3 regions of the Exiguobacterium sp. s161 genome follow, and region 2 is predicted to be linked to each of the others. Evidence: riboswitches for the same ligand, from Rfam matches in the RefSeq annotation. Region 2 holds a riboswitch; each other region holds the start of a gene.
The links. Region 2 has a riboswitch for lysine ahead of KNQ14_RS13440 (aspartate kinase). Riboswitches for the same ligand answer to the same signal wherever they lie in the genome.
Positions count from the first base shown of each region.

Region 1: linked by a shared signal. The riboswitch ahead of KNQ14_RS14940 (amino acid permease) and the one ahead of KNQ14_RS13440 (aspartate kinase) in region 2 are both predicted to bind lysine.
Region 3: linked by a shared signal. The riboswitch ahead of KNQ14_RS11615 (Na+/H+ antiporter NhaC family protein) and the one ahead of KNQ14_RS13440 (aspartate kinase) in region 2 are both predicted to bind lysine.

Region 1 is NZ_JACSNH010000007.1:103,699-114,064, reverse strand. Features, by position in the region: gene KNQ14_RS14965 (DHA2 family efflux MFS transporter permease subunit) at 269-1,960, opposite strand; gene KNQ14_RS14960 (HlyD family secretion protein) at 1,973-2,629, opposite strand; gene KNQ14_RS14955 (TetR/AcrR family transcriptional regulator) at 2,822-3,427, shown strand; gene KNQ14_RS14950 (diguanylate cyclase) at 3,472-4,563, opposite strand; gene KNQ14_RS14945 (MarR family winged helix-turn-helix transcriptional regulator) at 4,700-5,155, opposite strand; lysine riboswitch at 5,321-5,509, shown strand; gene KNQ14_RS14940 (amino acid permease) at 5,641-7,122, shown strand; gene KNQ14_RS14935 (solute:sodium symporter family transporter) at 7,665-9,425, shown strand; gene KNQ14_RS14930 (hypothetical protein) at 9,486-9,668, shown strand; gene msrA (peptide-methionine (S)-S-oxide reductase MsrA) at 9,738-10,366, shown strand, end outside.
Region 2 is NZ_JACSNH010000005.1:171,281-181,646, forward strand. Features, by position in the region: gene lysA (diaminopimelate decarboxylase) at 1-305, opposite strand, end outside; gene alr (alanine racemase) at 319-1,377, opposite strand; gene KNQ14_RS13415 (branched-chain amino acid transaminase) at 1,374-2,306, opposite strand; gene dapD (2,3,4,5-tetrahydropyridine-2,6-dicarboxylate N-acetyltransferase) at 2,332-3,039, opposite strand; gene dapB (4-hydroxy-tetrahydrodipicolinate reductase) at 3,026-3,772, opposite strand; gene dapA (4-hydroxy-tetrahydrodipicolinate synthase) at 3,769-4,650, opposite strand; gene KNQ14_RS13435 (aspartate-semialdehyde dehydrogenase) at 4,668-5,660, opposite strand; gene KNQ14_RS13440 (aspartate kinase) at 5,674-6,873, opposite strand; lysine riboswitch at 6,986-7,163, opposite strand; gene argH (argininosuccinate lyase) at 7,234-8,604, opposite strand; gene KNQ14_RS13450 (argininosuccinate synthase) at 8,601-9,806, opposite strand; gene KNQ14_RS13455 (GNAT family N-acetyltransferase) at 9,927-10,355, opposite strand; gene KNQ14_RS13460 (alanyl-tRNA editing protein) at 10,352-10,366, opposite strand, start outside.
Region 3 is NZ_JACSNH010000004.1:83,263-93,628, reverse strand. Features, by position in the region: gene KNQ14_RS11670 (nitroreductase family protein) at 1-363, shown strand, start outside; gene KNQ14_RS11665 (nitroreductase family protein) at 415-1,050, shown strand; gene KNQ14_RS11660 (NAD(P)/FAD-dependent oxidoreductase) at 1,127-2,443, shown strand; gene KNQ14_RS11655 (DEAD/DEAH box helicase) at 2,465-3,901, opposite strand; gene rlmN (dual-specificity RNA methyltransferase RlmN) at 3,965-5,038, opposite strand; gene KNQ14_RS11645 (ABC transporter permease subunit) at 5,163-5,969, opposite strand; gene KNQ14_RS11640 (ABC transporter ATP-binding protein) at 5,966-6,850, opposite strand; gene KNQ14_RS11635 (SAM-dependent methyltransferase) at 6,860-7,519, opposite strand; gene KNQ14_RS11630 (heme oxygenase) at 7,609-7,929, shown strand; gene KNQ14_RS11625 (uracil-DNA glycosylase family protein) at 8,054-8,791, shown strand; lysine riboswitch at 8,884-9,062, shown strand; gene KNQ14_RS11615 (Na+/H+ antiporter NhaC family protein) at 9,173-10,366, shown strand, end outside.

The sequences.
Region 1 (10,366 bases), on a different contig from region 2:
CGTAAAGTATAAGAAAAGAGGCTGACTCAAAAAAGAATGACGCGTCTTTTCACGCCCTTTCCTCAGGCGAGACACAAGCCAGTTTTCCTGCTTCGTTGAAGCAGGAAAGCGGGTCTTGTTCGTCTCTGACAGCGCATAAATGCGCTCTCTCCTGTAGGAGTGGCGTGTGACGCGTCATTCTTTTTGTTACGAGATAAGGGCGGCAGATCATCATTCTGTCACCCTTATCTTTGTGGAAACTGACTTTTGAGTCAGCCCCTTTCGTCAATCAATCTAGATTCGGTTCTTTTTTTCCGTGCAAGAAGAAGGACAGAATCAGTGCAAGCGCAGATAAGACGGTCGCAATCCAGAACGCATCGGTGATCCCTTGGATCGTCGCTTGTTTCGTCAGCATCGTAAACCAACTCGTTGAAGCGGCTTGGGAGCTACCCAGCTGTTGACCAAGATCGTTTAAATGTTGCGAAAGCGTCGGGTCGAGCGTCGTGAACTGATTCGCATCGTCTGCCAAGTGAGCCGTCGTTTGACGGGTCATGACGGTGACGAGAATTGCCGTTCCGATGGAGCCGGCGACTTGACGAAGTGTGTTTTGGGTCGCGTTTCCGTGTGGGATCATCTTCATCGGTAAAGCGTTCATACCGGCAGTCATGATCGGCATCATGATGAATGCCATACCGAATGACCGAAGCATGTAGATGCCCATGATGGAATAATACGACGTATCCATGTTTAATTGCGTCAATTCCCATGTCCCGTACGTCATCAACGTCAAACCGAAGATAGCGAGCGGTCGAATACCGAAGCGGTCAAATAAACGACCGGCAATCGGTCCGGTGATTCCCATGATTAGTGATCCGGGCAAAAGGAGAAGACCTGAATCGACCGGTGAAAAACCGCGAATGCTTTGAAGGTAAATCGGTAAAAGCAACATCCCGCCGAACAAGGCCATCGTGACGATGACATTGATGAAGAGGGTGAACGAAAATTCCGGAACCTTTAACACACGAATATTCAACATCGGATCTTCCATCGACAGCTCACGCATTGCAAAAGCAGCAATTCCAATTAAGCCGATGACGATCGTGCTGATGACGATTGGGCTATCCCAGCCGTCATTCCCGGCTTCACTGAATCCGTAAAGGAGACTCCCGAATCCGATCGTACTAAATAAGACGCCCAGTGCGTCGAAAGAAGGTTTCGAGAGTGGCTGCGTCAGGCGGAACCAGGCTGTACCGAGTAACAACGTCACTAATCCAAAGAACGACATCGCATAAAACATGACGTGCCAGTCATAGTTTTGGATGACATATCCCGTGATCGTAGGTCCGACAGCTGGAGCCAGAATCATCGCGATTCCGAGCATTCCCATGGCAGCACCGCGCTTATGCGGTGGGAACAATGTCATGAAGACGTTTGATCCGAGTGGCATCAAGATACCAGCACCCGCAGCCTGAACGACACGACCGATCATCATGACCGGGAAGTTCATTGCCATCGAACAGATGACCGATCCGAAGAAAAACAGTGTCATCGAAGCGAGGAACAATTGACGGAACGTGTAGCTTCGCATCAAAAAGGCACTGATCGGAATCAAAATCCCGTTGACGAGCATGAAGCCCGTCGTCAACCATTGGGCAGTGGATGTCGACACGTTAAAGTCATTGATCAGAACCGGTAACGCGACATTGATCAACGTTTGGTTCAAAATAGCAATGAACATACCGATGAGTAAGACCGTCAGTACTTTCGGAATACTGACGTTTTCAGTCGATACCTGTTTAGAAGGTGCTGCGACTGGTGGTGTCACGGTCATCGTCGGTTCCGCCTCGAGGGATTCCTCAAGAGTCGGTCCGTCAGTCGCCAGTGCCATGTCGGATGGGCGACTTCGACGGGCAATCCAGTTGACGCCGATGATGATCAGAATCGTGAACGCACTGTATCCGAACAAGAAGGTAGTAGACATGAACGTCCCTCCTTAATCCTTATGAATGCGGACGGTCACATTCATACCAGGTCGAATGTCGAGTGATTTTTCTTGCGAGAGTGAGACTTTAACAGGAATGACTTGTGCGACTTTCGTGTAGTTCGCATTTCCGTTTGAAGAAGGCATCATTGAGAACGTGGAAGCCGTCGTCATACCGATTTGCTCGACTTCACCAGAAAGTGTCGTGTCCGGGTAGCTGTCGACGTAAACATCCACTGTTTGTCCGACTTTGATTTCATCGATTTCTGTTTCTTCGATGTTCGCTGTGACCCAAAGGTCGTTTAAGTCAAAACCATAGGCGAGAGGTGTACCTGCTGCGACGAAGCCGTTCTTTGTCGCCATCGACTGAACGATCGTTGCTTTTGAGGGCATTGAAACCGAGAGATCCGTCGGTTTTTGTCCAGCTTGTGCCGTCATGACGTGTCCGACTGTTGCGCCACTGGCAAGTGATTCGCCTGTTTTCGCAGACCAGTCTGTTAATTTACCAGCGCTTGGGCTCGCAACCGTTATCATCTTACCGTCGATTTTCGCATTGTCTGTTTTGACATAGCTCGTTGCTTGATCGTAATAGTAGTATCCGACAACACCACCACCGATTAAAACGATGAGTGTCACGATATTGATGATCAATAATTTTTTCATACTCATGGGTGTGTTAGCATCCTTTCTTGTGTACAATCGATTCAAAAAAAGTACTCCTCTGGGGGGAGGAGTAATTAATATAGTTAATTATATGGAACGTTAGCTAACAAACAACCGACAATTTCCGACAAAATGTTGGAAAAATAGATGATAACGGATTCATTAATGAAAAGAGGATGAAAAAGGAGTGAAATATGGATGAATGAGAGCCGTGATCCCCGACCAAAACGGTCACGTGACCGTATTACGATGGAATTATTTCGTTTACTGAAGACGCACAGCTTCTCGAGCATTACTGTCAAAATGTTGACGGATGGAGCAGGTGTGAATCGTTCGACCTTCTACGCACACTATACGGATAAGTATGATTTGCTCGATCAAGTCGTTGAGGAGCAAATGAAAGCACTTGAACAAGCGATTCGGATCACGGGTACAGGAACTGTCTTTCCGACAGTCGAGCAGGTGAGTCGCTATTTTGCTCGTTTGTTCATTCATATCGAAGAAAATGAACTATTCTATCAGACGATGCTCGTTCAAGGACCGATCAAAACGTTCATCTCTCGTTTTCTCGATACATTGAAAGAGAATTATCGAATTGTGTTTCGACCGCAAATCACAGAAGAAGCTACGTTCGTCGATCGAGACTTATTATTGAACTATGTCATTGGTGGACAGTTAGGATTGTTGATTTCTTGGTTACGAAACGGTCGACCGTATTCATCAGAATACATGGCAGAACAATTAAGTCGGATGATCGTCTTTGGAACGGTTGAGAGTATCGGTTTTCCTAAAGAGACGGAATGAAGACGTAAAAAAAAGACACTTCCCTGCGGAAGTGTCCAATCAGTTTAAGCTTGTCGGAATGCAAGTTCTTTCGTATAGATCGTACTCCGGTTCCGTCCGCTTTCTTTTGAATAATACAACGCTTTATCTGCCTGTTGTAATGCTTCAAGTGACGTATGCGAACCACTGGAATGTGAAATCCCAAGTGAGATCGTAATTTGCAGATCAGGTACATCTGCTGTTGGGAACAGGTTACGTGCGACCGTCAACCGAGCTAGTTCTGCTATTTTTTGCGCTTCTTTCGCCGAAGTACTTGGTAAGATGATTAAAAATTCTTCACCACCGTACCGTCCGACGAGGTCGTCTGGACGGGTCAAGGAAGCGAGAGTCATGCCGAGTTGGCGTAACACATCATCGCCCGCATCATGACCATATGTATCATTGACATGCTTGAAGAAATCGATATCGATGAGTACAAGCGAATAGCCTTGGTCGGTCGAGCCGACAAGCGAAAGCGAGTCATCCAGGCGACGACGATTGGCGAGCCCTGTCAAAGCATCCGTCATGGCGAGTTTCTGCTGATACTGGATGTTTTCGAAGTGACGGCGTAATTCCGTCAGCAATCGAAAAGCGACAAAGCCAGCTAATAAATTAAAGAAGACGTACGCAATCGAGATTTTAAAGAATGTCGACCAGCTGTGCGTCAGGACGTAGATGGCGGGTAACGAATAGAGAATACCGACCAACACCATAAGCTGAAAATGACGCATCGAGACATGGACGAATCGACGAATGATCCCGATCGTCGTGATGAACAAGACGATGATCAACGTCGATAAATAAAATCCTTCCATTTGATCAACTGGTGTTAAAAAGTAACGTGTCCCGATGATCATTGCACCAGCAACGATGGCGCTTGGGAAACCACCGAACAGCATGGCAATCGCGACGGGAACGATACGTAAATCAACACGGGCGACATCGATTTGAATCCCATTGAACATCAATAAGACCGCAATCAAACCAGAGACTGCTCCGAGTATAAGTCGAATGCTCCATTTGGAGTTCAATGAAATACGCGGTTGATTCCGAAACGGTAAGAACAAGAGAGTAATCGTTGTAAACAGTAGACAAAAGTTAATGATGAATTGATTCATGATGGACAACAAATCCTCCCAGCTCCCCAACTAACAGATTTCCATATATATACTTCCAGTATACTCAACTAGATAACGGTTAGACAGGCATAAATGTTTAGATGAAAAATAAAAAACGGTAGAAAATCTACCGTTTTTAAGAAGATGAAGTAAGAGAATCCTCATCCATCGTCAGTAAAATTTTATCAAAGACACGAATCATCGTTTCCAGCTCTTCTTCCGTCAATGTACCGAAGCGATCTTGTAAATAGTTTTTCCGGACGATTTCGAGATCCCGAAATGCACGTTCTCCGTCATCCGTCAAAGCGAGGACGATTGAACGACGATCTTCCGTCGAGCGTGTCCGTGTGACATATCCTTGTTTATACAGCTTATCCGTCAAAGCAGTGACTTGACTCGTCGCGAGCTCAAATTGTTCCGCAAGAAGCGTCGGGCGCTGAGGACCATTTTCTGAAAGGCTTCGTAAGATGAAAAATTCACTCCGGGTCGCCGTTCCTTCAAATAGCCGGTTAAGTTCACGTCGCAGGGTACGAAGAATGACACGCATTTGTTCCTCGAGTCGATAAGTTAGCAAATCACGTTCCTGTGGCATGCAAGCAGCATCCTTTCTCTCAGTGGACTTCTACCATTTAGTGTACTAAACATATCGGATTTTTACCATCGACTACCCCAGATTCGAAAAAGGCAATTGACAATTTCGTGGCGTTTTGTGTAATATGGCGTAGTAATAACTAACTTAATTCAGTTCTCACTCAACCAGTGGGATGGAGGTTGCAGTTCTTAAGAGTACGGTTACGGATGTCGTCAAGCGACAGATGAGGTGACCTGAAAGGAAGAATTGCCGAAATCAATCATCGCTTTGAAGATGATCGATTGGGATTAGATCAAATAGGTCTAATACTGTCACAAGTCTGGTATCACCTACTTGTGGAGAGCTATCTTTCACGACGGTAGAATGAGGCGCATCCATTTTATTATGTTGCGTTCTCATCTTCCATCTGGAAGATGAGGGCGCTTTTTGTTTTTTCATTCAAAAAGTGTCCTCTCAAAAATTTATTAAAGAGAGAAGCGAACGAAATGAACAATCTAGATGTGAAACAAACAACAGATTCGACAGCAGAAGGATTAAAACGTGGATTACAAGCCCGTCATATGTCAATGATCGCCATCGGTGGAGCGATCGGAACAGGACTCTTCATTGCGTCCGGTGCTTCCGTCGCAGCAGCAGGACCAGGTGGTGCGCTCCTATCGTATGCAATCGTTGGTCTGATGGTTTACTTCCTAATGACAAGTCTTGGTGAAATGGCAGCGTACATGCCGGTCGCTGGATCCTTCTCGACATATGGAACAAAATTCGTCGATCCATCATTCGGCTTTGCACTCGGCTGGAACTACTGGTACAACTGGGCAGTCACGATCGCAGTTGAACTCGTCGCAGCACAAATCGTCATGACGTACTGGTTCCCGGATGTTCCTGGATTTTATTTCAGTGCCTTATTCCTCTTACTCATGATCGGCTTGAACTACTTCTCCGTTAAAGGATTCGGGGAAGCGGAGTATTGGTTTGCGATGATTAAAGTCGTTACCGTCATCGTCTTCTTAGTCGTCGGTGTTGCGATGATTTTCGGTGTCTTTACATCGGAGCCACCGGTTGGCTTTAAAAACTTTGCTCTTGGCGATGCACCGTTCGTCGGTGGGATTCCTGCCGTCATCGGAATCATTCTTGTTGCTGGATTCAGTTTCCAAGGAACGGAGCTCGTCGGGATTGCCGCGGGTGAGTCGGAAGACCCGAAAAAGAACGTTCCTAAAGCAGTCAAACAAGTTTTCTGGCGTATCTTACTTTTCTACGTCTTCGCGATTTTCGTCATCGGAATGCTCATTCCGTATACGAGTCCGAACTTGGTTTCGAATGACATTACGGACGTAGCGGTTAGTCCGTTTACGCTCGTCTTTGAAAAAGCAGGTCTTGCGTTCTCAGCAGCACTCATGAACGCCGTCATCTTGACGTCTGTTCTATCTGCCGGAAACTCAGGTATGTATGCTTCGACTCGGATGCTTTATACGCTTGCTCGCCAAGGAGATGCACCGAAGTTGTTCGCGAAAGTATCGAAAAACGGTGTACCGCGTAACGCTTTGCTCGCAACAGGAGCAATCGGTGCACTCTGTTTCTTGACGTCAATGTTTGGTGGACAAGTCTACTTGTGGTTACTCAATGCTTCCGGTATGACAGGATTCATCGCATGGCTCGGGATTGCAATCAGTCACTATCGTTTCCGTAAAGGATTCCTTGCACAAGGTCACTCGTTGAAAGACTTACCATATGTGGCACCAGCGTTCCCATTCGGTCCGCTGTTCGCATTCGGTCTTTGTTTCCTCGTCATCGTCGGTCAAAACTATGCCGCATTCCTTGCGGATCAAATCGATTGGGTCGGAATTGCCGCAACGTATGTTGGTATTCCATTATTCCTTGCCTTCTGGTTAGGACATAAATTCAAAAATCGAACGTCGATCGTTCGTTATGACGAGATGGACTTCCCGGAACATCCACGTCAATCATAATGTGTGAACCACCTTCTATAAATGAAGGTGATTGAGATTGAAGACAAAGTGCAATTTTTCTCTGATGAGTCTGATGAGAAAGATTGCGCTTTTTTGTTCGTTTCGAATCGTTTTTCCAGGGACAAGCATCGCTTCGCTGCAGGGTCGCTCTTGCTTGTTATTCCCTAGGAAGCGATGTCGAGTGAACAAAACGCTTCTCTGATTCTCCTGACGGTATAAAAAAGAATGACACGTTACACGCCACTCCTACAGGAAAAAGCGCAATTTTGCGCTTTCAGAGACAAACAAGACCCGTTTTCCTGCTCGACTGGAGCGGGAAAACTGGCTTGTGTCTCGTATGAGGAAAGGGCGTGAAAAGACGTGTCATTCTTTTTTTGAGTCAGTCCATTTTCTGCAATCGGAACCACCTTCTATTGAAGGTGGTTTTTTATTCCCTTAAATGAAAACGTTCTCTAAAATATAGTTTTGAAAAAGTATAAAAAAGGAATCAATGAATAAGTATTCAAAAATAGAAATATGAATAAAGAATAGGGGGGAGACGCATGACTACATCTGAATTATTTTTCACATTAGGTTCTGCAGCGTTTTTCATGTTGCTCGTTGCTTACATATCCTACCGATTGACGCGTGGGAAAACACAAGGCGTCGATGAATACTTCTTAGCGGGACGAGGGCTAAGTGGCGTTTTCATTGCCGGATCGCTACTGCTGACGAATTTGTCGGCAGAACAGTTGATTGGACTAAATGGACAATCCTTCATGGGAAACATGTCGAGTATGGCGTGGGAAGTCACGGCGGGATTTGCTGCCATCATCATGGCGATTTATCTACTCCCGAAGTTTCTCGGGCTTGGTATCTCGACGTTACCGGAATACTTAAGTCACCGGTATGATGAGACGGTTCGCCGGATGACAGTCTTACTCTTTTTACTCGGATATATGTGCGTCACGATTCCTTCGATGCTTTATTCGGGTGGGATTGCTGTCTTGCAGCTATTCGATGTTCCGGAACTATTTGGTCTTAGTTATACGCAATCCCTTTGGTTAGTCGTCTGGGTCGTCGGGATCATCGGAGCAATTTATGCGATTTTTGGAGGACTACGTGCGGTGGCTGTCTCGGATACCTTGAACGGGATCGGGCTCGTCTTCGTTGGATTCCTAGTTCCGGTGCTTGGCTTTATTGCACTGGGTGACGGGAATTTACTTCAAGGGATGAAGACGATTGCGACTGTGCAACCGGAGAAGCTGAACGCAATCGGAAGCTCAACCGATGCCGTTCCGTTCTTCTCGATTTTCACGGGTATCCTATTTGCGAACTTATTTTATTGGTCACTCAATCAATATGTCATTCAACGTGTGCTCGGGGCAAAAGATTTGAAGGAAGGACAGAAGGGCGTCCTCATGACAGGATTCTTAAAGTTATTAGTTCCAATCTTCATGCTGATTCCTGGGATCATTGCCTATCACTTGTATGGGAACACACTAACAAGCGGTGATTTATCATATCCTCGACTCATTACGGAGTTACTGCCGGTCTCGCTGATGGGATTTTTCTTGGCTGTCTTACTCGGAGCCGTCTTCAGTTCGTTTAACTCGTTGCTAAACAGTATTGCAACACTTTTCGTCCTCGATATCTATCAGCCGGTGTTTGCGAAAGAGGCGAGTGATGAACATTTGATTCGTGTCAGTAAATGGTTCGGAACGATCGTTGCTTTAATCTCTTTCGTCATCGCACCATTCTTGATGTACGCGCCGGACGGCTTATGGAGTTTGATCCGGCAATTCACAGGTTTTTTCAACATTCCGATTCTCGTCATCGTATTAATGGGGATTTTCATGAAACGAATTCCGGCGATTGCAGCGAAAATCGTCATCGTCTTTCACGTGTTCGCGTATTACTTATTCGTCTTCGGTTTCAAACAACTGTTCGGCTGGGATCATGGCATTAGCTATATTCATGGGTACGGTATTCTACTCGTGATTGAAGTGCTGTTCATGGTATTCATGGGATATCGTTACCCGGTCGTCCAGTCAAGAAAGGTCAATCGACGACAGTCTGTCGAGCTCACTCCATGGAAATTCGCGATTCCGGTTTCGATCTTATTATGCACATCCATCATTTGGACGTACGTTCTGTTTTCAAAAATCGGACTGGCTTCGACAGCAGGCATCGTATCGATTTGGTTCTGGCCGGTTACGTTAGGACTTGTCATTGCAACGATCGTATTATGGCGTGTGTCGCTAAACGCTTGGGAAGCGAAGTACCGGACCTATCTCGAAGAAGAGTACCGTCAAGCAGAATAATCCTCTCGCAGAAGACATGACATATCGGGTAAGATGAAAGAAAAACAGGAGGCGATCTTCGTGAATTACTGGTACCACTTCAAGCGTGCCTTCTTACCGATCGCATTATTGCTTGTGACGCTTGCCTTGTACCAAATGATTTATCGTTTGAATAACATCTGGTATTCGCTCGGAGGACTTCTTCTTGTCTTTGCGGCGATTTACTTCGTCATGCGTCGTCTAAAAGCGAACCCAGAGGATTGAATGAGCAGGAAAGTCGAGTCCATTCTCTGAACGCGGTAAAATAGACACATACAGAGGAGGGGAAGATAGATGGCAAAAGCAATATTTGCAGGTGGTTGTTTCTGGTGCATGGTCAAGCCATTCCATAAATATGATGGGGTAGAGCAGGTCATTTCAGGATATACCGGTGGTCATACAGAGAACCCGACTTATAAAGAGGTCTGTTCGGAAACGACAGGTCACTTGGAGGCGGTTGAAGTCACGTACGATCCGTCCGTCATTACGTACGAAGAATTACTCGAGATCTTCTGGCGTCAAATTGACCCGACAGATGGTGGAGGTCAATTCAATGACCGTGGTGAATCGTACCAACCGGCCATCTTTTATGTCGATGAAGCACAGCGTGAAGCAGCTGAACGTTCGAAAGCAGCGCTTGACGCATCAGGACGCTTCTCGCGTCCGGTCGCGGTAGAGATTCGTCCAGAAAAGCCGTTTTGGCCAGCCGAAGAATATCACCAAGATTATTATAAAAAGAATCCGTTCCGTTATCAGATGTATAGTGTCGGCTCAGGTCGCGCGAAATTCATCAAGGAAGCGTGGAAGGACCAAGGTAAGGAAAAAGAACTGAAAGAGCGTCTGACGCCAATTCAGTATAAAGTCACACAAGAGAACGGGACAGAACCCGCTTTCCGTAACGAATACTGGGATGAAGAACGTCC
Region 2 (10,366 bases):
TCTGCTGGAACCCCGGATTGACGGGCGATGAAGAGTTCCCCGCCTGTGACGACATCGATTCCAAGACCATGACGAACGACTTGTTCATATACGGCACTGACAGTCAGTGCTTTTGAGGCGAAGGAAGCATACGTGTTCGGATACTTATCAAGGAAGTGTTCCCGGACGGTCGCTAATCGATCCGTCAGCTCCCGCTCTGCCATCACATACAACGGTGTTCCGTACTGTGCTGCAAGATCGGTCGCTGCGACACCATCGATGTGCAACGTATTGTTTTCTTCTGTCAGGTATTGACTTCCATACATAATAAGTTCCTCCTTATAGATACTGATGCGTCAAACGCCAAGACCGGGCACACATCTGCTCTGAATTGTTCGCTGCTCCTGTCCGAGTAATATCGTCAATTTCAACGCCATCCCCGTATAGCACGACCTCGTCTCCGACCTCAACCGTCCCATCGACAGCGACGAACGTATGACTCATGAATAATTTATTGATGACCGGATAAGGTTTTTCTTTAATATGAACAGGCAGAGCGGCACGCCCACGGACGACACCGTCTCCATAGCCGACTGGTAAGATGGCAATCCGCATCGGTTCTGTACTCGTAAAGTTCGTCCCGTACCCAACGTGTTCACCCGGTCCGATTTCGCGAATTTCAACGATCTCCGTCGTCATCCGTAGCGAAGGAACGAGCCAGTCCATCTTTTCAATCGGTGAATAGCCGAATAAGAAGATTCCAGGGCGGACATAATTACAAAATGCGAGACGCGGATCGTGTTTGACGATCGTCGCACTGTTTTCCGAGTGCATATACGTAAACGTATGGCGCTTTCGTAACACATCGGCAATGGCGACGAAACGTTCGACTTGTCCATCGTGATCCGCATCCGGCTCATCGGCAAGCGGAAAGTGTGTATATAAACCTGTTAAAGCGAGCGAATCTGCTTGCGCAAGCGCAAGAACAGCTTCCGCCTCTTGAAGCGAACTGACACCAAAACGATTCATCCCGACGTTGATCTTCAAATGTAACTCGATTCCCTGCAGCTGTTTACTGTTTAGGGCGAGCCATTCTAGCGATGAGACACCGAGTGCAATTCCGAAACGTCGTGCTGTTTCAAAATCCTCCGTCGGATTCATCACCAGTACATAACTGTCTGGAAAATTCGTTTTGATTTCAATGGCTTCATACAACTCGGCGACAGCAAAGTGATGCACATCAGACGCCATCAGCGTCTCGACCATCTCGAGCATACCTAAGTTATACGCATTGTTCTTGACCACGGCAAAAATACGTTTACGTGACCGAGCGAAGACCGATGCGACGTTCTGTCGCACCGCCTTCCGATCGATCGTGACGAGTGTACGCGTCGTCATTCTGCGACAGCTGGTGTCACATACGTCAACCAATCCGCATATTGCGGCAATTGACCTGTGACGGCTTGACGGTAAAGATCGAGCAACTCATCTGCGACGTTCCGTGTTCCGCCGTTGATGGAGATATGATCGATTTCACCGACACTCGTGATTTCAGCAGCTGTTCCTGTTAAGAAAATCTCATCTGCGACATATAACTCATCGCGTCCGATGTGACGTTCGATGACAGGATAGCCTTGATCTTGTGCCAAACGGATGATGACTTGGCGTGTGATACCGTCGAGTACTGAACAATCAAGCGACGGTGTATGAATCGTTCCGTTTTTAAGAAGGAAAAGATTCGCAACACTCGCTTCACTGACGTTTCCGTTCATGTCGAGCGCGATTGCTTCATCAAATCCATCACGGATCGCTTCACCTTTTAAGAGTTGTGAGTTCATATAGTTCGCAGCCGCTTTCGCTTGCATCGGCATCATCGTTGATGAGACGCGGCGGTATGATGCGACTTTGGCACGGATGCCAGCACCTTTATCGAAGTATTCCCCAAGCTCCCAGCAAGAGATGCCGACATGAACCGTCGTATCTTTCGCCATCAATGCTTGCCATGGCGTACCGAGGAACACGAATGGACGGATATAACACGATTCAAATCCGTTTTTCGCAACTAAATCGATCGTTGCTTGAACAAGTTCGTCGACAGTATACGGAATCGTGACATGGTAGTACGCACAACTGCGGAAGAGACGCTCGATATGTTCCTTCAATTGGAAAATCGCCGGTCCGTCCGGTGTCGCGTATGCACGAATTCCTTCAAAGAATCCACTACCGTAGTGAATCGCATGTGACATGACGCTCGTGTTCGCATCTTTCGGATCATGAAAGACTCCATCTAACCAAATTGCTTCTCCATACTGTGTATCCACTGCCATGTGTTTTCCTCCTCTTCGACGTCAATCAGAGTGAACGTAAATCATCCACCAATTGCGTCTTCTCTTCTGTTTTCGCATCTTTCTGTTTGATGACACGTGCAGGTGTTCCAGCAACGACGCTTCCAGCAGGTACGTCTTCTGTGACGACACTACCAGCAGCGACGACGGCATCTTTGCCGACTTTGACGCCTTCAAGAATGACTGCATTTGCACCAATCAAGACACCGTCTTCAATGATGACAGGTGTTTTTGAAGGTGGTTCGAGGACACCCGCGACCACGGCACCTGCGCCGACATGAACGTTTTTCCCGATCGTCCCACGTGCACCGACGACAGCGTTCATATCAATCATTGTACCATCTCCGATTGATGCACCGATATTGATGATCGCACCCATCATGACGACTGCGTTGTCACCGATGACGACATGATCACGAATCCATGAACCTGGTTCGATGCGCGCATTCAAGTGACGTGTATCAAGCATTGGTACCGCACTGTTGCGACGGTCATACTCCACGTGAACATCCGTGATGCGATCTGAATACTTTTCTAAGAAAGTAGCCACAAGTCCTGCATCCGCGAAGAAAATCTTTGATTCATCTGATCCGAATGCTGTAGCGCCTTCGATCGTCAAGCCCGCCAAATCGCCGTTGACGTAAAGTTTTACCGGTGTTTGTTTTTTAGCATCTTTAATGAATTTAGCAATTTCGTAAGCATCAGTGAGTAACATGTGAATCCTCCTGTGTGTAGAGCGTCTCTAATGTATAGAGTCCCGCTGTTTTTTGAATGAGTGCCTCAGCTGCTTTGATCGCACCAGAAGCAAATACTTTTTTCGATAGCGCTGTATGTTTGATTTCAATCAATTCGTCGACACCTGCGAATAAGACTTCGTGTTCTCCGAAAATCGTTCCACCGCGCATCGCGTGCATCCCGATCTCGTTCGTCTCCCGCTTTTGCCGCGTCTGTGACCGGTCATATATCGGTGTGACGTCACGTGCCGTCTGAATCGTTTGCAATAACAACTCAGCCGTTCCGCTTGGCGCATCGACTTTTTGGTTATGATGTTTCTCGAGCAATTCGATGTCATACGCTCCTGCTAGTGGCACAAGTGTCTTCAGCAGTTGCTGCACCATCGCGATGCCGTACGACATGTTGTACGACTGGAAAATTGGAATTTCTTTTGCGGCGTCCTTGATCGATGCCAGTTCCGCCTCCGAAAAACCAGTCGTCGCGATGATGAGTGGTGTTTTTGTCGCCAGCCCATATGCGAGCAGATCCGGTAGCAAACTCGGATGCGAGAAGTCGATGATCGCATCGACCGTTTCTGACATCTCCGTTAGCTCGGCATATGAAGCGATCGTATCGGATGACTTCGTCCGGTCAACGATCGCTACGACACTTTGTGGTGCGAGTTCGACGACGTATTGTCCTGTCGCCCCATAACCGTGTAACGCGAGTTTCATCGAACCACCCCTTTGTAAGCCCGCATCGTTTCGAGTAAGTGGGCGTGCCCCGCTTCCGATTGACGGACGAGCGGCAAGCGTGGCGCACCGACAGCAAAGCCGAGTTCTTCAAGCGATGCTTTGACTGGAATCGGATTGACGTCACTGAACAAGGCACCGATGACCGGTAACAAGTCTGCCTGAATCTGGCGCGCCGTGACGAGATCTTGCGCTAGTAATGCTTCAGCAAGTGCTTGTGTCTCTGCTGGGTACGGGTTAGAGAGAACTGAGATGACGCCTTGTGCGCCCCATGCCATGTACGGCAGAATTTGATCATCATTTCCACAGAAGACCGCGAAGTCTTCCGGAATCGCCGCCATCAGTTCACCCATGAAGCTGACATCTCCACTCGCTTCCTTAAACGCTTGGATGCGTGGATGACGTGCTAACCTCACTGCTGTTTCGACTGCGATCGCAACGCCTGTCCGCGACGGAACGTTGTACAGCATGATTGGTAATTCGGTTGCATCAGCGACCGCCGTGAAATGTGCGACGAGACCGGCTTGCGATGTTTTATTGTAGTACGGTGTGACGAGCATCGCTGCGTCCGCACCGAGGCGCTCTGCGAGTAACGTCTTCTCGATTGTTGCTGCCGTGTTGTTCGAACCCGTTCCGGCAATGACTGGTACTCGTCCTGCCGTGATTTGAACGGCAGTCGTCAGTAGTTGTTCGAATTCCGTGTTCGTCAGTGTCGATCCTTCTCCTGTCGTTCCTCCGACGACAAGCGCCTGAATTCCTGCTGCGAGTTGTTGCTCGATCAAGCGTTCGAATACGTGTAGATCCAACTCGCCTGCTTCATTAAATGGTGTGACGAGCGCTGTACCTGCTCCTTTGAACATGAAGAACTCCTCCTTTTTTATGAATGAATCGACTGTTCGATGGCTTGGCGTGCGACTTGTACGGCATTCGAGGCGGCACCTTTTCGAATGTTGTCGGCTACACACCAGAGATGGAACGTGTTTGCGAGACTATCATCTTGTCGAATTCGTCCGACATAGACATCGTCCGTCCCACTCGCGTCAAGTGGCATCGGATAACGCGTATTCGCGACATCATCGATGAGGACGACGCCCGGTGCGTTTTCAAGTGCTTCACGGATCGCTGCAACCGTCGTCGGTTGTGTAAACGTGACGTTGATTGCAACCGAGTGAGAATTCGTGACTGGAACCCGGACACATGTCGCACTGACAGGTAATGCTGGAAGATTGAAGATTTTCCGTGTTTCATCAATCATCTTCTGCTCTTCTTTCGTATAGCCGTTCTCAAGGAATACATCGATATGCGGCAAGATGTTATCGTGAATCGGATGCGGATAATTGACGGGCTCTTCTCCGCGTGCTCCACGTGCCAGATCCTCGATTCCTTTTTGACCAGAACCAGATACGGCCTGATACGTCGTATAGTTGATCCGTTCGAATCCCAGTGACTGGAGCGGTGCTAAAGCGACGACGGATTGAATCGTCGAACAGTTCGGATTTGCGATCAAGCGGTCCGTCGCTTGAATCGCTTGCGGATTGACTTCTGGCACGACGAGCGGAATCGTCTCCTGCATCCGGAAAGCACTTGAATTATCAACGACGAGTGTTCCGTTTTCAGCTAGTAACGGGGCATATTGCTCACTGATCGTTCCGCCTGCTGCGAACAACGCGACATCGATCCCGTCTTCCGTGATATTTGGCGTCAGCGCTTGGATCGTAATATCTTCTCCCTTGAACTGTACCGTGTTCCCTGCTGAACGAGCAGAAGCGTAAGCGGACAGGTGGCTGACCGGGAAGTCCAGTTCTGCTAGGACTTGTAACATTTTTTGACCGACGGCGCCGGTTGCTCCAATGACGGCTACATGATACATCCTGTTTTCCTCCTTATAACTCGAACGCGTTTGCAATCGCTGCAACCGTCCGTTCAATGTCTGCTTGTGCAATCGTGTACGAGATGCTGATTTCTGAAGTCGTAACTTGATAGAACGGGATGTTCTCCGCTCGGAAGATTGCGAACAACTTCGAAGCGACACCTGTTGCATCCCGCATCCCGATTCCGACGACAGATAATTTTGCGTGTTGATTATGGCGATCGACCTTGACTGTCGTGAAGCGATCCATGATGTCTTTCAATGCTTCATCGAGGAACTCTTCCTCATCGAGTGGACATGAGAACGATAAGAAAATGTCACTGTCGAACGTCGTTTGACTGATCATGTCGATGTTGACGTGGCGATTGGATAACAGTTCGAAGATATCGGCTACTGCTGCATTCGTTTGCGGTACGTGTTTGATTGATACCGTCAAGACGTTCTTCGTCACACTGACACTCGTCACCGCTTTTTGTTCCATTGTTTCCGTCGCTTCCATGATCCATGTTCCCCTTTTCGATTCAAGTGTTTTCCCGACGAAGATGTGTACGCCGTATTTTTTTCCTAGTTCGACACTCCGCATTTCCATGACCTTCGACCCGAGGGCGCTCATCTCCATCATCTCATCATATGAGATGTGCGGAATCGGTTGAGCAGCAGCATGGATTCGTGGATCAGCCGTATAGACACCGTCGACATCCGTGTAGATTTCACACCGTTTATCAAGGACTGCCGCAAGGGCAACAGCCGTTGTATCCGATCCACCACGTCCGAGCGTCGTGACATCACCGAGTTCGTTGACACCTTGGAATCCAGCGACGATGACGACATCGTATGTTTCGAGTTTTTGTCGTAATAGATTTCCATCAATCTGTTTGATCTTACTTTTCGTATGCAATCCCATCGTACTGATTCCCGCTTGAGCGCCTGTTTGCGATAACGCTTTGACGCCGAGTGAGTTGAGGGCGATGCTGAGTAATGAAATCGTCTGTTCTTCTCCGATGGCAAGCAGACGATCGAGTTCTCGGCGCTCGGGGCGATCTGTGATGGCTTGCGCCTGAGCAATCAAAGAATCTGTCATCTTGCCCATCGCTGAAACGACGACGACAAGTTTTTCACCTTCGGCTGCGCGACTCTTCAAATAATTCGCAATAGACTGAATCTGTTCGACAGTCGCAACCGAGCTTCCACCAAATTTAAGTACAGTTGTCACAATCCTATCTCCTTTGTCCCGATACAGAAAAAAACGACGGGCCGGTAGGAGCGTTCCTACGGCCCGTCGTTATCACGATCGGACAAACGAAGACAAAGTCATTCGTTCTTTTACGTAAGATAGCGCTCCGAAACATCGGTTTCGGCAGTACAACGGATCTTAACCGTTGTACCAGCAAATGAGAAGAAGCATCTTCTCGTTCACTTCGGCGGACTTCCCCTTTCACATCATTCGGCATGCTTGCCTTCAAGAATGATGCTACTCATGTCATCCGCGCCTCTATCTGTCGGTTGTTAGTTACAGTTATAGCAGACATCTTTTGTTAAATCCAGTCATTTGACTGTTTTTTTTCAAAATTCGTCAATTCGCAAGATGCTGTTTCGCGAGTTCGAGTTGCTCCGACACGGCAGCAAACCCTGTCCCGCCGTAGCTAGTCCGGCGTGCTACTGCTTGAACCGGATCGAGGAGCGGATAGACGTCTTCCGTGATATCAGGATGGAACGTTTGATACGTCTCGAGGTTCAAATCCTTCAGGAAACAACCGTTCTGCACACAGTAAAGGACGGCTTTGCCGACGATTTCATGCGCTTCCCGGAACGGTATGCCTTTCGTTACAAGGTAGTCGGCGAGTTCCGTTGCATTCGAGAAGTCTTGCATTGTCGCCTTCTTGAGCGCTTCGGTCTTAAACGTCGCAGATTCAATCATTCCGGTGAAGATTTGAACGGATTGGAGAACGGTATCTGCTGTATCGAAGACCCCTTCCTTATCCTCTTGCATGTCTTTGTTGTAAGCGAGTGGTAATGCCTTCATCGTCGTCAAGAAGCCCATCAGATTGCCGTAGACGCGCCCCGTTTTCCCACGAATCAATTCAGCGAAATCAGGATTTTTCTTCTGTGGCATCATGCTCGACCCTGTCGAGAAAGCATCAGACAACTCGATGAAGCCAAATTCTTGCGATGCCCAGATGATGATTTCTTCACAAAAACGCGAGAGATGCATCATGACGGTCGAGGCGATCCCGAGGTATTCGATGACGAAATCGCGGTCGGAGACAGCGTCGAGACTGTTCGGATAGATTGACTCAAAACCGAGCAACTCGGCAGAACGAAAACGATCGATTGGGAATGTCGTCCCCGCGAGCGCGCCTGCCCCGAGCGGTGATTTCCGGATCCGCTTTTGATTATCCGTCAACCGTTCGACATCACGTTCGAACATCCAGAAATAAGCGAGCAAATGATGCGCAAGCGAGATCGGTTGTGCCCGTTGCAAATGCGTATACCCTGGCATGACCGTCTCGATATGTTGCTCCGCTTGTTCCGTGATGACCGATTGGAGCTCGCGTAATGCCGTCGTCAACGCTTCAACATGTTGTTCCATCCATAGATGTAAATCCGTTGCGACCTGATCGTTTCGGCTCCGTGCCGTATGCAGTTTTCCTGCAACCGGACCAATCTGTTCCGTCAATAGACGCTCGAGATTCATGTGAATGTCTTCATCTGCTAGCGTATACACATGATCCGCTAACGTCGTTTCCAGTTGCTTCAGTCCTTGCTCGATTTGTGTCCACTCGTCTTGAGCGAGGATCCCTTGTTCAAATAGCATCTGCGCGTGTGCGAGACTGCCTTTTAAATCGACGCTCGCTAATTTTTGATCGAACGTGATCGATGCTCCGAAGGCTTCCGCTTGAGCGGAAGCACTTTCCGTAAAACGTCCACCCCAGAGTTTGGTCATTTCGTTACACCCGCCTGACGATGTACGCTCGCATGCGTCGAAACGGCAAGTCCGTGTAATTTGATGAAGCCTTTTGCTGCTTCATGATCGAACGCGTCTTCTTTCGTATACGTCGCAAGTTTCTCATCGTAGAGTGAGACAGCGGACTGACGACCTGTCACGGTTGCGTTTCCTTTGAACAGTTTAACGCGAACTTCTCCTGTGACGTCCTGTTGTGTCGCCGTCAGGAATGCTTTCAAGCCTTTCGTCAATGGTGCATGGAAGAGACCGTTATAGATCGTTTCTGCGTATTGTTTGCTGAGTAGTGGTTTGAAATGCGCGACGTCCTTCGTCAATGTAATCGTCTCGAGTGCAGCGTGCGCTTTGAGTAACACCGTTGCGCCTGGGCACTCATAGACTTCCCGCGATTTGATACCGACGAGACGGTTCTCGACGTGGTCGATCCGTCCGACCCCATGTGCACCAGCGATGATGTTCAGTTCCGTGATCAGTTTCGCCAGTGGATACGTCGTTCCGTTGATCGAGACCGGAACACCTGCTTCAAAGCCAATGATGACTTCTTCTGCCTGATCCGGAGCGTCTTCTGGCGCTACTGTCAACGCATAAGCGTCTTGCGGTGGCTCTGTCCAAGGGTTTTCTAGGACGCCACATTCGTTACTCCGTCCCCAAAGGTTCATGTCGATTGAGTATGGGCTGTCGAGGTTGATCGGAATCGGCACGTTGTTTTCTTTCGCATAGGCGATTTCTTCTTCCCGTGACCATTTCCATTCCCGGACCGGTGCGATGACTTCGAGTGATGGATCAAGTGCTGCGACTGAAACTTCGAACCGGACTTGGTCGTTCCCTTTTCCGGTACATCCGTGAGCGACTGCCGTCGCACCGTGCTGATGCGCGACTTCGACAAGCTTTTCTGCGATCAACGGACGCGAAAGCGCTGAAATCAACGGATAGGCATTTTCGTAATGCGCGCCATATTGAAGTGCCGGTAAAACGAAGCCTTGTGCGAATTCTTCTTTAACATCGAGGACGATCGATTCGATCGCACCGACGAGGAGTGCTTTTTCTTTAATGATGGATAAATCTTTTCCTTCTCCGACATCCATGCATAAGGCAATGACGTCATAGTCCTTGCTCAACCACTTGATGGCTACCGATGTATCAAGTCCCCCAGAGTAAGCTAAGATCAATTTTTGTTTCGACATGTATAATTCCCTCCTGGTTTTAAATTCATCTGCCTGTATAAAAATTCATTATGAATTATATATATATACATAGAAAACAAAAAAAAGAAACCCTTTTTGCAGGATTTCTTTCAAAATGACTTACATTTTTTTCTCCATCGTCCGGTGTGGGATGCCCGCATCATCGAATTCATCGGAGACGATCGTATAACCGAGTCCTTGATAAAACGGAATCGCTTGGACTTGTGCGCCGAGTGTTAGCAATTGCTTCCCTTCGCGACGTGCGACTCGTTCCATCGCCTGCATCAACTCGCCACCGTATCCTTTTCCTCGCGCTGTCGCTAGCGTCGCGACACGCTCTACCTTCATCCGTTGGTCGTCATATGGACGGGTACGCCCCGTTGCGACCGGTCGACTCTGCTCATCGAGGACAAGCAGATGAATCGCTGTTTCATCATGTGTATCATATTCAAGATGGCGTGGTACGCCTTGTTCCTCGACGAAGACACGCTCCCGGATCATCCGGACGGCTTGATGTTGTTCTGCTGTACGTACTTGAATGACTGTCATGACTGATATTC
Region 3 (10,366 bases), on a different contig from region 2:
GCTGTTGATCAACTCGAGAACATCTACGATACAGCTGTCGCAAAAGGGCTCATGCCACAAGAAGTACGCGATCGCCAAGTACCAGCGATCCAAGGGATGTACAGCAGCGTATCAGCAAACGACTTGAAAGACAGCATCTTGATCGACTCAGGTCTCGTCTCGATGCAATTGATGCTCGTCGCTCGTGCGCACGGATATGATACGAACCCAATCGGCGGTTACGAGAAAGATCAAATCGCGGAAGCATTCGGTCTTGAAAAAGAGCGTTATGTACCGGTCATGTTGCTATCGATTGGTAAAGCGGTGGACGCAGGATACCCATCGGTTCGCCTACCAATCAACGACATCGCAGACTGGAAATAAGTTTTTTCACACTATAAAAAAGAAAAAACACACAAGGGAGATTGAATAATTATGACTACTCAAACAACAACGGACTTCATGGAAATCGTTAAAGGACGTCGCTCGATTCGTAACTACGACACGAACGTAAAAATTTCAAAAGAAGAAATGACACAAATCCTTGAAGAAGCAACACTTGCTCCATCTTCAGTTAACATGCAACCATGGCGTTTCCTCGTCATCGATAGCGAAGAAGGTAAAGCGACACTCGCACCACTCGCAAAATTCAACCAAGTTCAAGTCGAGACATCTTCTGCTGTCATCGCTGTCTTCGGTGACATGAACGCGGTCGACAGCATCGAGACAATCTACGACATGGCTGTTGAAAAAGGTCTTATGCCACAAGAAGTACGTGATCGCCAAGTACCAGCCATCAAAGGTTTCTACCGTCCAGAAGACGTTGAAACATTACGTGATAGCATCTTGATCGACTCAGGTCTCGTTTCAATGCAATTGATGCTCGTCGCTCGTGCACACGGTTACGATACAAACCCAATCGGTGGTTACGAAAAAGACCAAATCGCAGAAGCATTCGGTCTTGAAAAAGAGCGTTACCTCCCAGTCATGTTGCTTTCAATCGGTAAAGCCGTGGACGCAGGATACCCATCGGTTCGTCTACCAATCGCTGACATCGCAGAGTGGAAATAAGCGATCTCACTCAGTCCGGATTCCTTTCATAGGAATCCGGCTTTTTTATATACTCAAAGAAAAGGAGGCGTCAGTAATGTATGATGTGACGATTATCGGAGCCGGTGTGGCAGGAATTTTCCTCGCCCATCAGCTTGTTGAAGACGGGCAACGCGTCTTACTGCTCGATGCCGGAAAACCAATCCGTGAACGAACGACAGAAGATGCGTATCTTGGATTCGCAGGGCTTGGCAAATCAGAAGGAAAGTTCAATTATGCGACAGGATTCGGCGGGGAACTCGTCTCAAAAATCGGTGAAGAGACGACACGACGACTGTTCCAAGAAGTCGATAATCTTTTATGTACATATGGTGGAGGTATAGTTGAGACCTACTCGACGCATTCCTCTACTGTAGCGTCTCGTGCCCGTCGCGCCGGTCTACATTCGGTCGAGACGACCGTCCGTCATTTAGGCACAGTACGGACAGCTGCTGTCTTCACGGCGTTTGAGGACGCCTTATTACCGCGTCTCGGTGCCCGGTTCGAAACGACAATCGAGCAGATCACGAAATCAGAGCCGTTTACGATCAAAACAGCGGACGAGATCTTCGTCAGTCAACGGATCGTGTTCGCGACAGGTCGTTCAGGTGCAGACTTTACGTTGCAAAAGTTAGCGACGCTTGGTGTCACCCCACAGCGGACTCGACTTGATCTCGGGGTGCGAATCGAGACGGATGAGGCGCTATTTCGGACATTGTTACAGGAGACGTTCGAGACGAAGCTCGGTTACGACTCGCCTTACGGTCAAGCCGTCACCTATTGCATGAATCCGCGCGGACGGATCATCCGCAAATATCAAGAAGGACTCGTCATGCCGGACGGCCAAAACGTCCACGAGACGGCAGACGGCTCGACGAATCTGAACTTTACACTATTTCTCCCGCGTTATTTTTCGACGCTAGCGAAAGCGAATGCGTATGCCGCACGCATCATTGGCGGAATCAACCAAGGTGGTGATCGCATCCTCGTTCAGCGACTCAGTGATTTCCGAGCATCGCGAGCGACGGCAAACGATCAACTGAGTCGTAACACCATTGTCCCTTCTCTAACCGCGTCCCCCGGTAATTTGCATGCAGAAGTGCCTACAGAAGACCTGCTCGTCTTAGAAGGGTTTTTAGAGCGCCTTGAGCAACTCCTTGAAGTGGAACTTCCGGGAGATACGTTGCTTTACGGATTAGATAGCAAGTTTTACGCACCGATGCTTGAGACGTCAGAGACGTTTGAGACGACATGTCCCGGTGTCTATGCGATCGGGGATTGTTCCGGTGCCACACACTCGCTTGCCCAAGCAGCTGCTAGCGGACTCCATCTTGGACATGCCTTGACGCAAAACAGCCGGTCCCTCTTCGCTTAAGCGGAGAATGACCGGCTTGTCTTATTTCTTGAATGCTTCGTACACTTTCAATTGTTTCCCTTTGACCTTCGTCGTCTTCATCGCCCGGAGGACAAGCGGACCTTTCCCGTTGAGGATATCGACATACGTCAACGTATCCTGAATCGAGATGATGCCGATGTCGTCTGCTGTGACGCCTTCAATCTTCGCAATCGTTCCAACGAAGTCGACGGCACGGAGTTTTTTCTTCTTCCCACCGTTAAAGAACAATTTCATGATGTCCGCATCAAGCTGTTCCGTTTTCGAAGAACGCGTATCTTCCGTCGCCATTTTCTCTTCGAATGCATCCGCTGTCCGCATCAAGTCCTTTTCCGTTGGTGCTTGGCGACGTGTCAGTTTCCCGTGATACTGCTCGATTTCCTTTAGGCGACGTTCGTCTGCCGGTGTGACGAGACTGATTGCTTGTCCGGCTGCTCCTGCCCGCCCCGTCCGACCGGTCCGGTGAACGTAGCTTTCTCGTTCGACAGGGAGATCATACTGGATGACGTGCGTGATGTTCTCGATATCGATGCCGCGTGCTGCGACATCTGTTGCGACAAGAATTCGGAACTTCCCGGCACGGAAGGCTTTCATCGCATCGAGTCGATCGTCTTGTTCCATCCCACCGTGAATTGCTTCAACTGGATAGTCATGGGCGCGTAGACCATTCGCGACGAAATCAACGTGTTCTTTCGTCCGACAGAAGATCATGCAACGATCCGGGTTTTCAGCGACGAGGACATCTTTTAAAATGGCGAACTTCGTCTTGTCCGTCACCGGAATATAACTATGCGTAATCGTCGAGACGACGGTCTCGCCCGCTTCGATTCGTTTTGGTGCCTCCATGTAACGATCACTCAACTGTTCGATGTCTTCTGGGAAGGTCGCAGAGAATAAGAGTGTCATCCGATCTTTTGGTAACTCGGACAAGATAGCGTCGACTTGATTGAGGAAGCCCATATTCAGCATTTCATCGGCTTCATCCAAGACGACGTAACGGATTTTCTCAAGCGATAGCGTGCCCCGCTCGATATGATCGCGTACACGTCCCGGTGTACCGACGACGACGTGTGTCTTTTGTTTGAGTTCCGTGACTTGTCCACGGAACGGTTGCTTGCCGAAGACGGCCGTCGCTTTGATCCGCTTATAGCGTCCGATGTTCATGATGTCTTCTTTGACCTGCAAGGCCAGCTCACGTGTTGGCGTCAAGACTAAGACTTGTGGTTTGTTTTCTTCCCACTCGACGAGTTCACACAGTGGGATCGCAAACGATGCCGTCTTTCCGCTCCCCGTCCGTGATTTGACGATGACGTCTTTTCCGGATAATACGACGGGGATGACCGATTGTTGGACTTCGGTTGGTGTCGTGTAACCGAGTTGCTCGATCGAATCGAGAATCGGTGTGCTTAAGTTAAAATCATTGAATCGTGTACGTGTCATAGAATGTCCTCATTTCTTATCGTAAAAAAAGCTTCCCACCGAAACGATGAGAAGCCCAACGAATTATTTGGATGCTACTTTATCTTTTTTGATTTGCTTACTACGTAATTGACCACATGCCGCATCGATGTCTGTTCCGTGCTCGAGACGAACACCACAGTTCAAGCCGTTCTTTTTCAACGTATCGTAGAACGTCGTGATATCTTCAGACGTACTGCGCTGATATTGACCGTGCTCATCGACTGGATTGTACGGAATCAAGTTGACATACGTCAGGTGACGTTTGTCTTCGAACAGTTTTGCTAGTTCGACTGCGTGTTCTTTTTGGTCGTTGACGCCACGAAGCAAGATGTACTCGATCGTGATTTTACGGTTCGTCGTTTGAACGTAATAATCGATCGCTGGCATCAATTTCTCAAGCGGGATCGCCCGGTTGATTTTCATGATTTGCGTACGCAATTCATTGTTTGGTGCGTGAAGCGAGATGGCTAAGTTGACTTGGAGTTTCAAGTCAGCGAACTTGTAGATCTTGTCTGCCAAACCACTTGTTGAAACCGTGATGTGACGTGCACCGATCGCAAGACCATTGTGGTCCTTGATGACGTTTAAGAAGTCAACCATGTTGTCGAAGTTATCGAACGGTTCACCGATACCCATGACGACGACGTGGCTGACACGTTCTTCGTTACCGACTGCATCGAGGTGATGTTGGACGTTCATGATTTGCTCAACGATTTCGCCTGCTGACAAGTCGCGGCTCTTCTTGATCAGACCACTTGCACAGAAGCTACAGCCGATGTTACAGCCGACCTGTGTCGTAACACAGACAGAAAGACCGTACTTATGACGCATCAGAACCGTTTCAATCAAGTTGCCATCATATAATTTGAAAAGGAACTTGATTGTTCCGTCTGCTGATTCTTGCTTGACCGCTTCTGTCATCGAGTCAATCGTAAAACTCTGATCTAACAACTCAAGGCAATCCTTGTTGACATTCGTCATTTCCGCGAAAGTCGTGACACGTTTACGGTAGAGCCAATCCCATACTTGTTTGGCACGGAATGGTTTGTGCCCTTGATTCGATAACCATTCTGTCATCTGCTCAAGCGTTAATCCATAAATGGATGGTTTATTCATTTCGAAAGACCTCATTTCTTTTTCCAGAACTACAACATTCCTTTATCTTAGTAAAAATCAGCGCGTGACGCAACGTTCAAATCCTAAATGTTCACTTTCTGTAAATTTTTTGCGCCACTTTCGATCAAATCGACAGACTCCGACGTCCGAATTGAACGACTGCTCCAGTCAAGAACACGAGACAGAGGACAAGTAAAAGAATGGAATGAAGAAGAAAATGATTCGTTCCTTCTAGTAATTGCGTCGTATTGAATAAGGAGAAGACGGATAGATAACGGAGCCACTCCGTCTTGTCACTTAGCTCCGACAGAATCGTCAAGACGATCGATAGAACCAGCACACTACCGGCAAGCGAAAAAGCACGACGTTCTTCGTCAAATAACGTCGCAACGAATAACGTAAAGGCGCCGATCGCCAAGAGTAACAATAGCGCATTGAGCTGAATCCGCCATAAGATGACGTCATTGATCGAAATATCTGTCATCCACCAGTCGGATACCATCAAGACAAGTCCATTCAGTCCTACGAGAACCATACTTGCGATACCCATGACGATCGCGACAGCAAACGTATACGCATTCCGGGTGATCGGGGCTGCGAGATAGACGATCAGCTCTCCGTTGTCGATCGGTCGCGCAACGAGGCGCGCTGCTAATGAGAGCAAGAATAGACTCGCAATGACTTGAAAGATCAATCCATAATAGTTCCCTCCGAGCAGATCCAGTACATTATCGAATCCCGTCACCTTATCGTATTGAAATGCTTTTAAGACTTCTGGAGGTAACGCTTCTAGTTTTGTTTCTAGTAAACCAGTCTTCATCATCGATGGATAAAGCAACGCAAGCATCAATAAGTAGAGACTCGTTCCAATCGCATAAGCAAGCACGGGCTTTCTGACCTGCTTGAATAAAGAGCGGATCAACAATATCACGACGATTCCTCCTCTCCATAATAATGCAAGAAGACCTGTTCTAAATCATCTGCTGACGGACGAATCAGCCGTACATCGTACTGGGTTAAATAAGCGATCGCCTGATTCAAGCTCAGCGTCTCATCCGTTTGAAAACTGACTTCCAGCCGCTTCGGTTCAACACCGACTTGCATCGCGAACTGTGCTGCTTCCACCTCCGTTCGGAAGACGATCGTGTACGTCTTTCGACTCGATCGAACCAACTCATGAATATCCGATTCGACGATGATGCGCCCTGCTTTGATTAAAGCCGCTCGATCGCACGATTTTTCCATCTCCGGAAAGTGATGTGAACTCATCAGAATCGCTTTTCCAGCATGCTTCTCCTGTTCAATCCACTCTAAAAAACGCTCTTGCATCAAAGGATCGAGTCCACTGGTCGGCTCATCAAGTAGATAGACGGGTGCATCCTTCATGAAGCAACCGACAAGTGCCAATTTTTGTTTCATCCCTTTTGACATCTTGCGGATTTTCGTCTTCGTCTCAAAAGGAAATCGTTTCAACAACAGTTGTCGCCGTGCCGGATCGCTACCGTGTAGTCGTTGCATCAAATCCAGCATGTCTGCTCCCGTCATGTCTCCAGGTAAACTAATCTCCCCCGGCAAATAACCGACCAATTTCTTCACTTCTTTACTTTGCTTCCAGCAATCAAAACCACCGATCGTCGCCTTTCCACCATCCGCAGCCAATAGTCCCATCAAATGTCGGAGTGTCGTTGATTTTCCAGATCCATTTGGTCCGATGAAACCGAATATCGTACCCGGATCAACTGTAAAACTGACATCGAATATTCCACGCCCCGGTGCAAACTCTTTCGTGACATGCTCTAAACGGATCATCATCCGACCTCCTTATCTTTTATTTCTTTCCTCACTGTATTCATACCCGTTTTGAAGCAGTTTGTTCGGATCAAAGCGATAGATGACGAACCGCTCGTCATGATTTTTTTCATAGAGGTCTCGTAATCGAATCTCATCGACTTGCTCGAATACGGTATGACGCTCCAAGTACTCCCGGTATTCATCGGTCGGGTAATACAAGATGAGATCAACCGAACGCGGGGAACGTTCGACCGAACTTAAAATGTGATCGATCACTTTCATGAAAATTTGTGAAGAGAATGGATTGAAGAAATAAAACTTATTCGTCTCATCCGGAATGGCATACTGCTCGGCATACGTCTGTTCAAATCGCAAACTTCCGGAACGCCGCTTCCGTCGACTTTGGTAGTTCGCCATATTCCGGAGTGCGTCCTCGTAAAATTGTCCGTTCATCTCGATTCCGATGACGGAACAATCGAATCGGTCGTGTAAGTAAAAGTTCAAACGCCCTTTCCCACACCCGAAATCAATGACCGTGTCCTGTTTTTGAAACAAATACGTTTCGCATAATTCGTCTAGTGCCGCATAAGGCGTTGGTTCATAGCGATTGTAGTGACTAAACACACCATAGAGGTGTTGCATCTCAATGGTCTCGATTCGTAATCGTTGATCGTATTCCTGTTCATTCATTGTCGTTTGTTCCTTCTTTCCGGCATTCTTGCCTTCATCGTACTATACTGAAGAAGTACGTTACTCGTTTTTTGAAAGGGGATTTTATGATGATCGTCGTTACGAACCGGATTAAAGTCAAAAAAGGGATGGCTGCAGCTCTCGCTCCTCGTTTTACGCGTCCAAGTGGACTTGATACGATGGACGGATTCATCCGCGTCGAGGTCTTATTGACGCAAAACATCGAAGAACATGATGAAATGAACGTCAACATGTACTGGGAAGACATGAAGAGTTTTCAAGCATGGCGTGAGAGTGACGATTTCAAAGCGTCACATAGTCGACCTGCGAGTAGTGAGGCAGGAGAATCGCCAATGCTCGGCAGCGAGATTCTGACATATGAAGTTGCTTCGGTCAAAGAACGCGCATGATGCACGAAAAGGACTCGTCTCGAGTCCTTTTTTATATACCTATACACAAATAGTGAAAGGGTTTAATTGTCTCAAATGGTATTATTTGTTATTATAGTGCCAATACAGAGAGAGAGGGTTCTTCATGAATTCATTAACTATATTTGAACAAGCCATTCGTAGCTTACCTGATGATCGTACGTTACGACGTGATGAATTATGGACGGACGATTTTTTATTGCAACAGGAGAACGAGCTGACCGTCTATTATTCTCCGATTGGCGAATATGTCAATACTGAAGCAAAAGTCGTCATCATCGGGATCACACCAGGTTTTGAACAGATGCGAATCGCTTTCGAAGAAGCAACGGATGCCCTCCATCATGGGGCTTCACTAGAAGGGACGGCACGCATCGTCAAATATGCAGCCAGTTTTGCCGGAACGATGCGACGTAACCTCGTCCAGATGCTTGATACACTCGAGCTTCCAGCATTGCTCGGAATTGAGACGGCTACTAGCTTATTCCATCAACATCAGAAATTATTGCATCCAACATCACTGTTAAAGCAACCCGTCTTTTATCGCGAAAAGAATTACTCGGGTCATCAACCGAAAATTAGTCGTAGTCCTTTATTGAGGCACTACGCGGAAGAACACTTCGTCGCTGAGATCAATCAGTTACAAAAACCAGCGTTATTAATTCCACTCGGTCGGGTCGTCGAGACGCAAGTCCGTGGATTGATTCAGGATGGACGAATCGAACAACATCAGCTTCTTTCCAACTTCCCCCATCCATCTGGCGCGAACGGTCATCGAAAAAAACAATTCGAAGAAAACCAAGCCTATTTGATGAAACAGCTCATTCAACATTTTGCCGAATGAGCAACTTTGTCTTAAATTATCAGAATATATGGTTGAATCTTTTTTGAAATACGTGATAAAGTGTCCATAAGAACAGAATATGACTATTCTATCGATGAGGTAGAGGCGCGATTTCAATCAGTACTTGGTCCGAGGATGACAACGAAGACGACTACAGGAAAGGTGACATCGCCGAAATGACAGTATGCGTCGAGCATACCGTCGTTGGTCGATTCGGGAAATACCCGATCGATTGCCATACATAACAGTTGTATGGAGCGCTCCAATTCGGCTAAGAAAGACGCATCCAGCGAGGGTGTCGGCTTTGTTGCCGGTGCCCTTGCTTTTTTTGTGCCGCGGGGTCTCATCTTTAAGCCATTTTTAAAGAGGAGGATATTTTTCATGGTCAACTATTCAGATTCCATTATTGCCCTTGTACCTGCTTTACTAGCTATCTTATTAGCCATCTTTACCCGAAAGGTCGTTCTTTCGTTAGGTGTCGGCATTCTCGTCGGTGCCCTGTTACTTCACCGTTTTAACCCGATCGATACGGTAACCTATCTCGGCAAGAATATCTTTAGCCTCTTTTGGGCGGATGGTGCCTTGAACGAGTGGAACGTTTTATTACTTGTTTTCTTGTTATTGCTCGGTGTCCTTTCCACATTAATTCAAACATCTGGTGGCGCTCGCGCCTTCGGTGAATGGGCTTCTACACACGTCAAGACAGCGCGTGGTGCACGCTTAGTCGCCTTCGGTCTCGGTATCTTGATTTTCATCGATGATTACTTCAACAGTCTCGCTGTCGGCAATGTCAGTCGTCCGCTAACGGATCGCCGTGGTGTCTCACGTGCGAAGCTTGCCTATTTGATTGACTCAACAGCTGCGCCTGTTTGTGTCATCAGTCCGCTTTCGAGTTGGGGCGCATTCATCATTTCCATCATCGCCGGTATCTTAACGACGCACTCGATTACGGATTACTCAGCGTTTAGTGCTTTCATGATGATCGTTCCAATGAACTTCTATGCGATTTTCGCGTTACTTTTAACACTTTACATCGCTTACTCTGGCGTCTCTGTCGGACCGATGAAACAGCATGAACGCCGCGCTGCGAATGGTGAACTTTTTGATGCGTCAAAAGGAACACCGATGGGGATGGCAAAAGAGGTCAACGAACATACGAACGGAAAAGTCCGGGATCTCGTCGTTCCGATCGTCGTTCTCGTCATTGCTACGATCAGTGCGTTACTCGGGACAGGTGCTCAGGCACTTGCAGCCGACAACCGTCCGTTTACTTTAATTGGAGCATTTGAGGCAACAGACGTCACACGCTCACTTGTCGCAGGTGTCGTCATCAGTTTAATCGTCGCTTTCTTGATGCTGATCGGACGAAAAATTCCGGGTCGCGATTACCGTGCAAGCATCGTCGCTGGTATGCGTTCGATGTGGCCAGCAGTCGTGATTCTATTATTTGCTTGGACGATCATCGCTGTTATTGGTGATATGAAAACAGGCGATTATCTCGCAAGCTTCATCAGCAACTCGATTTCTGCTTCGTACTTGCCGTTCTTATTATTCTTGATTGCCTGCTTGATGGCA